DNA from 3 places in the Marinobacter sp. MIT932201 genome. Region 3 is predicted to be linked to each of the others. Evidence: predicted binding sites of a transcription regulator. Region 3 holds the regulator's gene; each other region holds the start of a gene.
The links. Region 3 encodes sigma-54, which starts transcription at its own class of promoters, with help from an activator protein. Its sites were predicted from a motif close to ANTGGCATNNANNTTGCTNT; they were not measured.
Positions count from the first base shown of each region.

Region 1: a site for sigma-54 is predicted at 1,344-1,363, ahead of glnK (P-II family nitrogen regulator). Genes of this name have one in related genera too.
Region 2: a site for sigma-54 is predicted at 1,743-1,762, ahead of glnA (glutamate--ammonia ligase). Genes of this name have one in related genera too.

Region 1 is NZ_CP138917.1:617,797-621,076, reverse strand. Features, by position in the region: gene SIC15_RS02810 (YifB family Mg chelatase-like AAA ATPase) at 1-773, opposite strand, end outside; gene SIC15_RS02805 (accessory factor UbiK family protein) at 837-1,091, opposite strand; gene glnK (P-II family nitrogen regulator) at 1,473-1,811, shown strand; gene SIC15_RS02795 (ammonium transporter) at 1,886-3,169, shown strand; gene speE (polyamine aminopropyltransferase) at 3,237-3,280, opposite strand, start outside.
Region 2 is NZ_CP138917.1:839,364-842,643, forward strand. Features, by position in the region: gene SIC15_RS03845 (DUF4124 domain-containing protein) at 1-12, opposite strand, end outside; gene glnA (glutamate--ammonia ligase) at 186-1,589, opposite strand; gene typA (translational GTPase TypA) at 2,148-3,280, shown strand, end outside.
Region 3 is NZ_CP138917.1:2,980,442-2,983,721, reverse strand. Features, by position in the region: gene ptsN (PTS IIA-like nitrogen regulatory protein PtsN) at 1-470, opposite strand, end outside; gene hpf (ribosome hibernation promoting factor) at 558-866, opposite strand; gene SIC15_RS13635 (RNA polymerase factor sigma-54) at 967-2,487, opposite strand; gene lptB (LPS export ABC transporter ATP-binding protein) at 2,645-3,280, opposite strand, start outside.

The sequences.
Region 1 (3,280 bases), 2.0 Mb from region 3:
GGAAGCCCGGCCACCGAATGGACGCTGGCCACTTCCATGGCCGCTGCATCCTCCAGCCCCGGAAGAATGCCGGGCAACCGACTGGCGAGCATACTCTTGCCGGTTCCCGGTGGACCGAAGAACAAAAGATTGTGGTTGCCAGCCGCCGCGACCTCCAGAGCCCTTCGGGGTACCCGCTGGCCACGCACATCCGACAGATCCGGCACCTCACCCTGAGTGGCCGGCGGCTGTTCCAGCGAGGATCGCGGCACTGGCACCAGGCGGGCGCGGCCACTCAAATGCTCGCACACCGCCAGCAGGTGGCCGGCCGCCAGAACGTCACCCTGGCTGGCCAGGGCAGCCTCCTCGGCATTGCCATGCGGAACCAGCAAACTCCGCTGATCTTGCCGGGCCGCCAGCACAGCCGGCAATACACCCTTGAGCGGCCTCAATGCACCATCAAGGGACAATTCGCCCAGAAATTCGCAATCGGAAAGACTCTCCACCGGGATCTGTCCCGAGGCTGCCAGAATGCCCAGAGCGATGGGCAAATCGAACCGACCTCCCTCCTTGGGAAGATCGGCAGGCGCAAGATTAATGGTGATTCTGCGGGCAGGAAACTCGAAGCCGGCGTTCAGGAGAGCGCTCCGAACGCGCTCCTTGCTTTCTCGGACACCGGTTTCCGGCAGGCCCACGATCGATAGCGCCGGCAGACCGCCGGAAAGATGGACCTCGACGGTAACGGCCGGCGCTGACACGCCAATTGAGGCGCGGGAATGAACGATAGCAAGCATGACAACCTTCCATGGTAATGAGCGGAACTGCTGGCCCGGCGTCCTGCCGGGCGTGTCCGTGGTTTACTGTTTTGGCAGGGAATTTTCCAGTTCGGCCACCCGCTTCTCGAGCGCGTCCACCTTTTCACGGGTCTTCAGCAAGACGGCCTGCTGGGCATCGAATTCCTCTCGTGTCACCAGCTCAAGGCGGGACAGTACAGCCATCACAGTCGCCCGGGCCTGGGTTTCAAAATCTTCCCGTGCAGCGCGGGCCATGTCGGGTACGAACTGGCCAAACTGGCCCTGCAGCTGAGCAAAAATATCCTGTGGACCTTTCACACATCACCTCACGAATCACTGAAATGTCCGGCTTCGACTAAAAGACAGGGCCTGTTGCCGGTCTGCGGGAGTGTATCACATCGCAGCCCCTGCCATACTGTAGGTTGCGGACCCTATAATGGGGGCTGCCCGGCCAGAGAGCCCGCTCCAATTTGGCTCACTGGTCAGCTACCCGCTCTATTTTGGTGCACAACTTTGCGCCATTCTGGTACGCGGATATCATATATAATTGTTTTTATTGTAATTTTTTGCGTTGGCATACCCGATGCTAAAGCTCTCGTACGCAATCCGCACAATTGGTGTGCGAGGTGGCAGCATCCCGAACTCAACAATCGGCCGACGGGCCCTCACTGTTGGGACGGCTTTACCAAGGAGAAAGCAATGAAACTTGTGACAGCGATCATCAAGCCTTTCAAGTTGGATGATGTCCGTGAGGCACTATCCGAGATTGGCGTACAAGGCGTAACCGTCACTGAAGTCAAAGGCTTCGGTCGGCAAAAAGGCCATACAGAACTCTATCGTGGCGCGGAATATGTAGTGGACTTCCTGCCCAAAGTGAAGGTGGAAGTTGCCATTGGCGACAACCTGCTGGACCAGGTCATCGAGTCCATCACCAAGGCAGCCAACACCGGCAAGATAGGCGACGGCAAGATCTTTGTGACTGAACTGGCTCAAGCCATCCGGATCCGGACTGGCGAAACCGGCGAAGAAGCGGTCTGAACCAGCTCTGATAATTCGAACAGCCAACGCAAAAAATTTTTATAACCTGAAAAGCCTCGTGCGGAGGGCTTCATATGGAAAGCAATCTAAATCACATTTTTGAACTCCAGTATGCGCTGGATACCTTTTACTTCCTGATTTGCGGTGCCCTGGTCATGTGGATGGCCGCCGGCTTTGCCATGCTGGAAGCTGGCCTGGTGCGTGCCAAGAACACCACCGAAATCCTGACCAAAAACGTGGCCCTGTTTGCGGTCGCCTGTACCATGTACCTGATTGTCGGCTACGACATCATGTACGACGGTGGCATCTTCCTGAGCGGCGTCACAACTGTGGCCGAGATGGACGACGCAGCCATTGCCGGTGTCATTGCAGCCTCTACCGAAGCTGGTTTCAGCGACATGGGTGAGTACAGTGGCGCTTCCGACTTCTTCTTCCAGGTTGTCTTCGTTGCGACCGCCATGTCCATCGTTTCCGGTGCCGTGGCCGAGCGCATGAAGCTCTGGGCTTTCCTTGCTTTCGCGGTTGTTATGTGTGGTTTCATCTACCCGATGCAGGGTTCCTGGACCTGGAACGGCGACGCGGTATTCGGCATGTACGAGCTGAGCTACAGCGACTACGCCGGTTCCGGTATCGTTCACATGGCCGGCGCAGCTGCAGCCCTGGCTGGCGTTATCCTCCTCGGCGCCCGTAAAGGCAAGTACGGCGCCAAAGGCGAGATCCGCGCCTTCCCGGGTGCCAACCTGCCCCTGGCAACGCTTGGTACCTTCATCCTGTGGATGGGCTGGTTCGGGTTCAACGGTGGCTCTACCCTGAAGCTGGGTGGTATCGGTGTTGCCAACGAAGTTGCCAACGTGTTCCTGAACACCAACGCGGCTGCAGCCGGTGGCCTGATTGCTGCCCTGATCGTAGCTCGCCTGATGTTCGGCAAGGCTGACCTGACCATGGCCCTGAACGGCGCCCTGGCTGGTCTGGTTGCCATCACTGCCGAGCCGGCGGACCCGTCTCCCCTGCTCGCCACCATCATTGGCGCCATCGGTGGCACCCTGGTTGTGTTCTCCATCGTGACCATGGACAAGCTGCGCATTGACGACCCGGTCGGTGCCATCTCTGTGCACGGCGTGGTTGGTATCTGGGGTATCTTCGCGGTTCTCCTGTCCGACGCAGACGCTACCTTCATGGGTCAGCTGGTCGGCATGCTCACCATCTTCGTCTGGGTATTCGTTACCAGCCTGATCGTCTGGAGCATCCTGAAAGCCGTCATGGGCATTCGGGTCAGCGAAGAAGACGAGTACGAAGGTGTGGATCTGTCCGAGTGCGGTATGGAAGCCTATCCGGAGTTTGTCAGCGGCAAGCAGTAAGCCCTGACACAAAGCACGAATAAAAGGGGCGCCATCTGGCGCCCCTTTTTTTCTTTGCAGACCTTACTCAGCCTTCTTCCGGTCGAACCTCATCTTCCAGTGCGTCCACCA
Region 2 (3,280 bases), 2.1 Mb from region 3:
CTTTGGACTCATAAGCTCACCTGTTATTGGGTTTCCTCGATTATCGGCGGCGCCCGGAGTCTTTTCAACGCCTGCAGAGCCTGATGTTGGTTACATATCGTTAAGGGCTCCAGGCACTGTGCGGCTGCTCACAAAAAAGCCCCGCACGAAGGCGGGGCTTGTCTGCTTTCCTCTAAAGCGAGGTGTTAGCAGGAGTAGTACAGGTCGAACTCGATCGGGTGAGTGGTCATGTTCAGTTTCTCGACTTCACCGCGCTTCAGATCAACGTAGCCTGCGATCATGTCTTCGGTGAATACGCCACCACGAGTCAGGAACTCGTGATCTGCTTCCAGGCAGTCCAGGGCTTCGGACAGAGTCTCGGCCACGGTCGGAATGCTCAGGGCTTCTTCTTTCGGCAGGTCGTACAGATCCTTGTCCATGGCATCGCCAGGGTGGATCTTGTTCTGAATGCCGTCGAGGCCAGCCATCATCAGCGCTGCAAACGCCAGGTACGGGTTGGCAGACGGATCAGGGAAGCGAACTTCGATACGACGCGCTTTCGGGCTGTTCACATACGGGATACGGATAGAGGCTGAACGGTTACGGGCAGAGTAGGCCAGCATAACCGGAGCTTCAAAGCCCGGAACCAGACGCTTGTAAGAGTTGGTAGAGCTGTTGGTGAAGGCGTTGATGGCCTTGGCGTGCTTGATCACACCGCCGATGTAGTACAGAGCGGTTTCGCTCAGGCCAGCGTAGCTGTCACCGGCAAACAGGTTCTTGCCGTCTTTGCTCAGGGACATGTGAACGTGCATGCCGGAACCGTTATCGCCAACCACCGGCTTGGGCATGAAAGTGGCGGTCTTGCCGTAGGCGTGGGCCACGTTGTGCACGCAGTACTTCAGGATCTGAACTTCGTCTGCTTTGCGGGTCAGAGTGTTGGCGCCAACGCCGATTTCACACTGGCCAGCGGTGCCCACTTCGTGGTGGTGCACTTCGATTTCCAGTCCCATGGACTCCATGGCCGCACACATGGCGCCACGCAGGTCGTGGAGGCTGTCAACCGGCGGAACCGGGAAGTAACCGCCTTTTACGCCCGGGCGGTGACCGATGTTGTTGCGATCGAAATCTTCGCCAGAAACCCAGGCAGCTTCTTCAGAATGGATGTGGTACATCGCACCCTGCATGTCGACGTTCCATTTTACGGAGTCAAACACGAAGAACTCGGGCTCGGGACCGAACAGGGCGCCGTCTGCGATGCCGGTAGACTTGAGGTATTCCTCTGCGCGACGGGCAACGGAGCGTGGGTCACGCTCGTAACCCTGCATGGTAGAAGGCTCTACGATGTTGCAGGTGATGTTTACTGTGGTCTCTTCGGTGAACGGATCGAGTACGGAAGTCTCGTCGTCCGGCATCAGGATCATGTCGGATTCGTTGATGCCTTTCCAGCCCGCGATGGAGGAGCCGTCAAACATCTTGCCGTCTGCGAAAAAGTCTTCATCTACTTCGGTGGCAGGCAGTGTAACGTGCTGCTCTTTACCGCGGCTGTCAGTGAAGCGCAGGTCAACCCATTTGACTTCGTGTTCTTTGATCAAATCAACTGTCTTGGACATTGTGCATGCTCCGTAAGTTATACCGCACAGGCGGCTGTATTCATGTTCGTGGCGCCGGATCGCCCGGGTTACCGGGTTCCGATCTGTTTCTCAGGTTTGCGCAGCTTAGCAAATGCCGTTGCGTCTTACCTGTAAATTTCGGCTGATTTCGATAAAGCAAGGCGCTTGCCAATTTTTAGGGCATGCTCCAGAACGGCGCAACTGCAAGGGTTTGGGGCATATTAGAAGGAAATGATGCGCCCTCCACCGAAAACCTGCACTCAAATGGTGCACCTTGTTGGTGCATTTATGGGGTGGTCGCCCCAATGAGGTGCGAGCCCCCTGTATGAAGAATAGGCGTTTTTCTTCATATTAACGACACAGACTTTTCGCTATACTGCGCGCCGCTTCATTTTTTACCCTGTCTTTCCGGATCAATGATCGGAAAACACCATGCAGGGTGCCGGGCAGCCAGCTCCGGTGAATGAGTTCATTTTACGGATTTGAGACGGCATGTGCTGGGATTCCCCTGCGAACGACCTTCTCAGGTCATTGAGTGCATGCCGCAGGAATATTTTTGTGATTGAGAAACTTCGTAATATCGCCATCATCGCCCACGTTGACCATGGAAAAACCACGCTTGTCGACCAGCTTTTGCGCCAGTCAGGTACGTTGGAGCGCAAAGAGCTCGATAGCGAGCGGGTCATGGATTCCAATGATCAGGAAAAAGAGCGTGGCATTACCATTCTCGCAAAGAACACTGCTCTGAAATGGAATGGCTACGACATCAATATTGTAGACACGCCGGGCCACGCTGATTTCGGTGGTGAGGTTGAGCGGGTTATGAGTATGGTGGATTGCGTGCTGCTGGTGGTTGATTCCATCGACGGCCCCATGCCCCAGACCCGTTTCGTTACCCAGAAGGCATTTGCGGCGGGTCTGCGCCCGATCGTGGTGGTTAACAAGATCGACCGTCCTGGCGCCCGTCCGGACTGGGTTGTAGATCAGGTATTCGACCTGTTTGACAACCTGGGCGCGACCGATGAGCAATTGGACTTCCCGATTGTCTACGCCAGTGCCCTGAACGGCATTGCCGGCATGGATCACGAAAAGCTCGATGACAACATGGATTCCGTATTCCAGGCGATTGTTGATCACGTGCCAGCTCCGAACGTTGATCCGGACGGCCCGTTCCAGATGCAGATTTCCCAGCTGGATTACAACAGCTTCCTTGGTGTGATAGGCATCGGTCGAATCATGCGCGGCAAGATCAAGACCAACTCGCCGGTAACCGCCATTGGCGCCAACGGCAAAAAGCGCAACGGCCGAATCCTAAAGATCATGGGGCATTCCGGTCTGCAGCGGGTCGAGGTGGACGAAGCCCAGGCTGGAGACATTGTCTGTGTCAGCGGTATGGATGAGCTGTTCATCTCCGACACCCTTTGTGACCAGGCCAACGTTGAAGCGCTGCCGGCACTGACGGTGGATGAGCCGACCGTATCCATGACCTTCCAGGTCAACGATTCGCCGTTTGCCGGCAAGGAAGGCAAGTACGTTACCAGCCGGAACATCAAGGAGCGTCTGGAAAAAGAACTGCTGCATAACGTTGCGCTGCGTGTTGAGGAAGGCGACTCTGCCGACAAGTTCAAGGTGTCCGGTCGTGGCGAATTGCACCTCTCAGTTCTGATCGAGAACATGCGACGCGAAAACTT
Region 3 (3,280 bases):
CAGCCGCCTGAGGCGGTCATGCGCTGGTACAGCGTGCCGGCGTCCTCACATTGCCGGAGGCGATCACAGAACGACCGCTCATTGAACTTCTCCGCCAGTTGGCTGAGCAGCTCCAGGTGTTCGCTGGTTGCCTCTTTCGGGACGATCAGGGCAAAAATCAGATCCACCGGCTGATTGTCGATGGCATCGAACTCAACGCTTTCTTCGAGCGTCATCAGAACGCCCACCACGTGATCAAGGCCCTCCAGGCGACAGTGGGGAATGGCGATCCCCTGGCCAATGCCGGTACTGCCCAGGCGCTCACGGGAAATGAGGTTGTTGAAGAGCTGGGTCTCGCTGAGCGTGTTGTCCTGGTGGTTTATTTGCTCGGCAATAAACTCCAGGGCCCGTTTCTTGCTGGACGCAGGTACCCTGCAGAGGGTGAGCTCCGGAACAAGAATAGTGTCTATGGTCAGGGATGTGTCGCTCATGGATCGACTGCGTTTCCGTTAAAAAAAAGGCTGCGACACGTTGTTCATGTCGCAGCTCGATTAGATGACTTGCATGAAAACAGCCAGTTAGCGAGAGCCGTTTCCGTGCATCCGGTCTACATTCTTTTCCTTGTGCTTGAGGATCTGGCGGTCCAGTTTATCGATCAGGGCATCGATGGCTGCGTACATGTCCTCGTTTTCTGCCTTTGCGTGAATCTCACCACCAACCACGTGCAACGTGGCTTCCGCAATCTGGCGCACCTTTTCCACTTCCAGGGTCACCTGGCAGTTACTGATGTGGTCGAAGTGACGCTCGAGCTTTTCGAACTTCTCTGAAACGTAATCTTTCAGTGCGGGAGTCAGTTCTACGTGATGGCCTGAAATATTGAGTTGCATAGGCGTCTCCTGTTGTCATCGTGCCGGCTCCCGGGAGCCGGTCTGGGTGCTGGCGCATTGTGCGCCCGCGAATACGGTGTTGCGCCCCGCATTGGGGTATTCAGACCAGCCGCTTGCGCTCGTTGGACGGCGGAATGTGCATGGCCTCCCGATACTTGGCAACGGTGCGTCGCGCAACCTTGATTCCCTGTTCTCCTAGCATGGCTGCAATTTTACTGTCGCTCAACGGCTTTTTGGGCGTTTCCGCGGCAATCAGCTTCTTGATCATCGCCCGGATGGCCGTGGAGGAGCATTCGCCGCCCTCGTCAGTGCTGACGTGGCTGGAGAAGAAATATTTCAACTCGAAAATGCCCCTTGGGGTATGCATGTATTTCTGGGTGGTTACCCGTGAAATCGTCGATTCATGCATTTCTACCGCCTGGGCGATGTCTGAAAGAATCAGCGGCTTCATGGCTTCCTCGCCGTGATCCAGGAATCCCTGCTGGTGTTCGACAATACGGGTCGCCACTTTCAACAGGGTCTCATTGCGGCTCTGCAGGCTCTTGATAAACCACTTGGCCTCCTGCAACTGATCACGCAGGTAGGTGTTGTCGGCACTGCTGTCCGCACGCCTTATAAGTGAAGCATAGCTGGCATTCACCCGAATGCGCGGGGCAATTTCCGGATTCAGCTCAACACGCCAGCGGCCATTGTGCTTGCGAACGATAACGTCCGGAATGACATAGTCGGGTTCGGCGCGATCAATCACGTCGCCCGGCCGCGGGTTAAGGCCGGTGATCAGCGCCAGAACCTCTCGCAACTGGTCTTCTTTCAGACGGCTGCGCCGCAGCAACTGGGCGTAGTCACGGTTGCCCAGCAGATTGATGTAGTGGGTAATCACCAGTCGCGCCTGGGCCAGCCAGGGCGTCTCGGGTGGTAGCTGGTTGAGCTGGATCAGCAGGCATTCCTGCAGATCCCGGGCAAACACCCCTGGCGGATCAAAGTGCTGGAGGCGGTGCAAGACGGCTTCCACTTCATCCAGTTCCAGAGGGTCTTCCTCGTTCTCATCCAGCAGTCCGGCGTGGATTTCTTCCAGAGGGCTGGTGAGATAGCCGCGCTCATCCACAGCGTCCATCAGGGCATGGGCAATGGCCTGGTCCCGTTCACTCAGCGGGGTCAGATTGAGCTGCCATTCCAAGTGATCCTGAAGTGTTTCGGTGGGCGAGTTGCGGGTCTCGAAATCGTGATCGTTCTCGTCGTCGTTGCGGGCGGCAGGTGCCGGCGCAGACTGGTAGATGTCGTCCCAGGCGGTGTCTACCGGCAGGTCGTCCGGAATGTTGTCCGGAATGTCGTTTTCGGAGGACCAATCCGGGCCATTCTCTGATTCGTCCCAGTCGCTCGAAGGTTCCGGCGCTGACTCGGCCGCGGATTCTTTCTCGCTAGTCTCGCGCTCGTCGTTCTCGGCGGTTGCGTCAGCCTGATCATCGTCCTCGGATGTCTCCAGCATGGGGTTGGATTCCAGTGCCTGCTGGATTTCCTGTTGGAGGTCGAGGGTGGAGAGCTGGAGAAGCCGGATCGCCTGTTGCAGCTGGGGCGTCATGGTCAGGCTCTGACCCAGCTTTAACTGTAAGGAGGCTTTCATAACCATGGTTCAGGATCCGTCACTCATCAGCGCTTTGTGTCATAAGTCGTGAAAAATTCTATATATGCCGGTTACTTGCCGTCGTTTTATTTTACCCTAGCAAGTTCTTTGCCGAGTTTACTTGCTACAGGTCATCAAAACAATGAGCCTTTCGGTGTCACAGCCTGAATTCATCGCCCAGGTAGACTTCCTTGACTTGCTGGTTGGCCAAAATCGCATCGGCATTGCCGGAGGCGATGATGTGGCCTCCGGAGACAATGTAGGCGTTCTCGCAGATGTCCAGGGTCTCTCGCACGTTGTGATCGGTAATCAGAACGCCAATACCCTTGTCACGCAGATGCCGGATGATGTGCTTGATGTCGCTTACGGATATCGGGTCGACACCGGCGAAGGGTTCATCCAGAAGTATGAAGGCCGGTTCCATGGCCAGCGCCCGGGCAATTTCCACCCGTCGCCGTTCCCCTCCCGACAGGGCCATGCCAACGCTGTCCCGGATATGGGTTATGTGGAATTCTTCCAACAACTCCTCGAGCTTTTTCTCTCGATCCGCTTTGCCCAGCCCCCGACGGGTTTCGAGGATCGCCATGATGTTGTCGCGTACCGACAACTTGCGGAACACCGAGGCTTCCTGGGGCAGGTAACCGATGCCTTGCTGGGCGCGTCCGTGCATCGGCAGTGGCGTAATATCCCGGCTGTCGATGGTGATACGGCCACGATCGGCAGGGACCAGCCCGACGATCATGTAGAAGCAGGTGGTTTTCCCGGCGCCGTTGGGGCCAAGCAGTCCCACTAT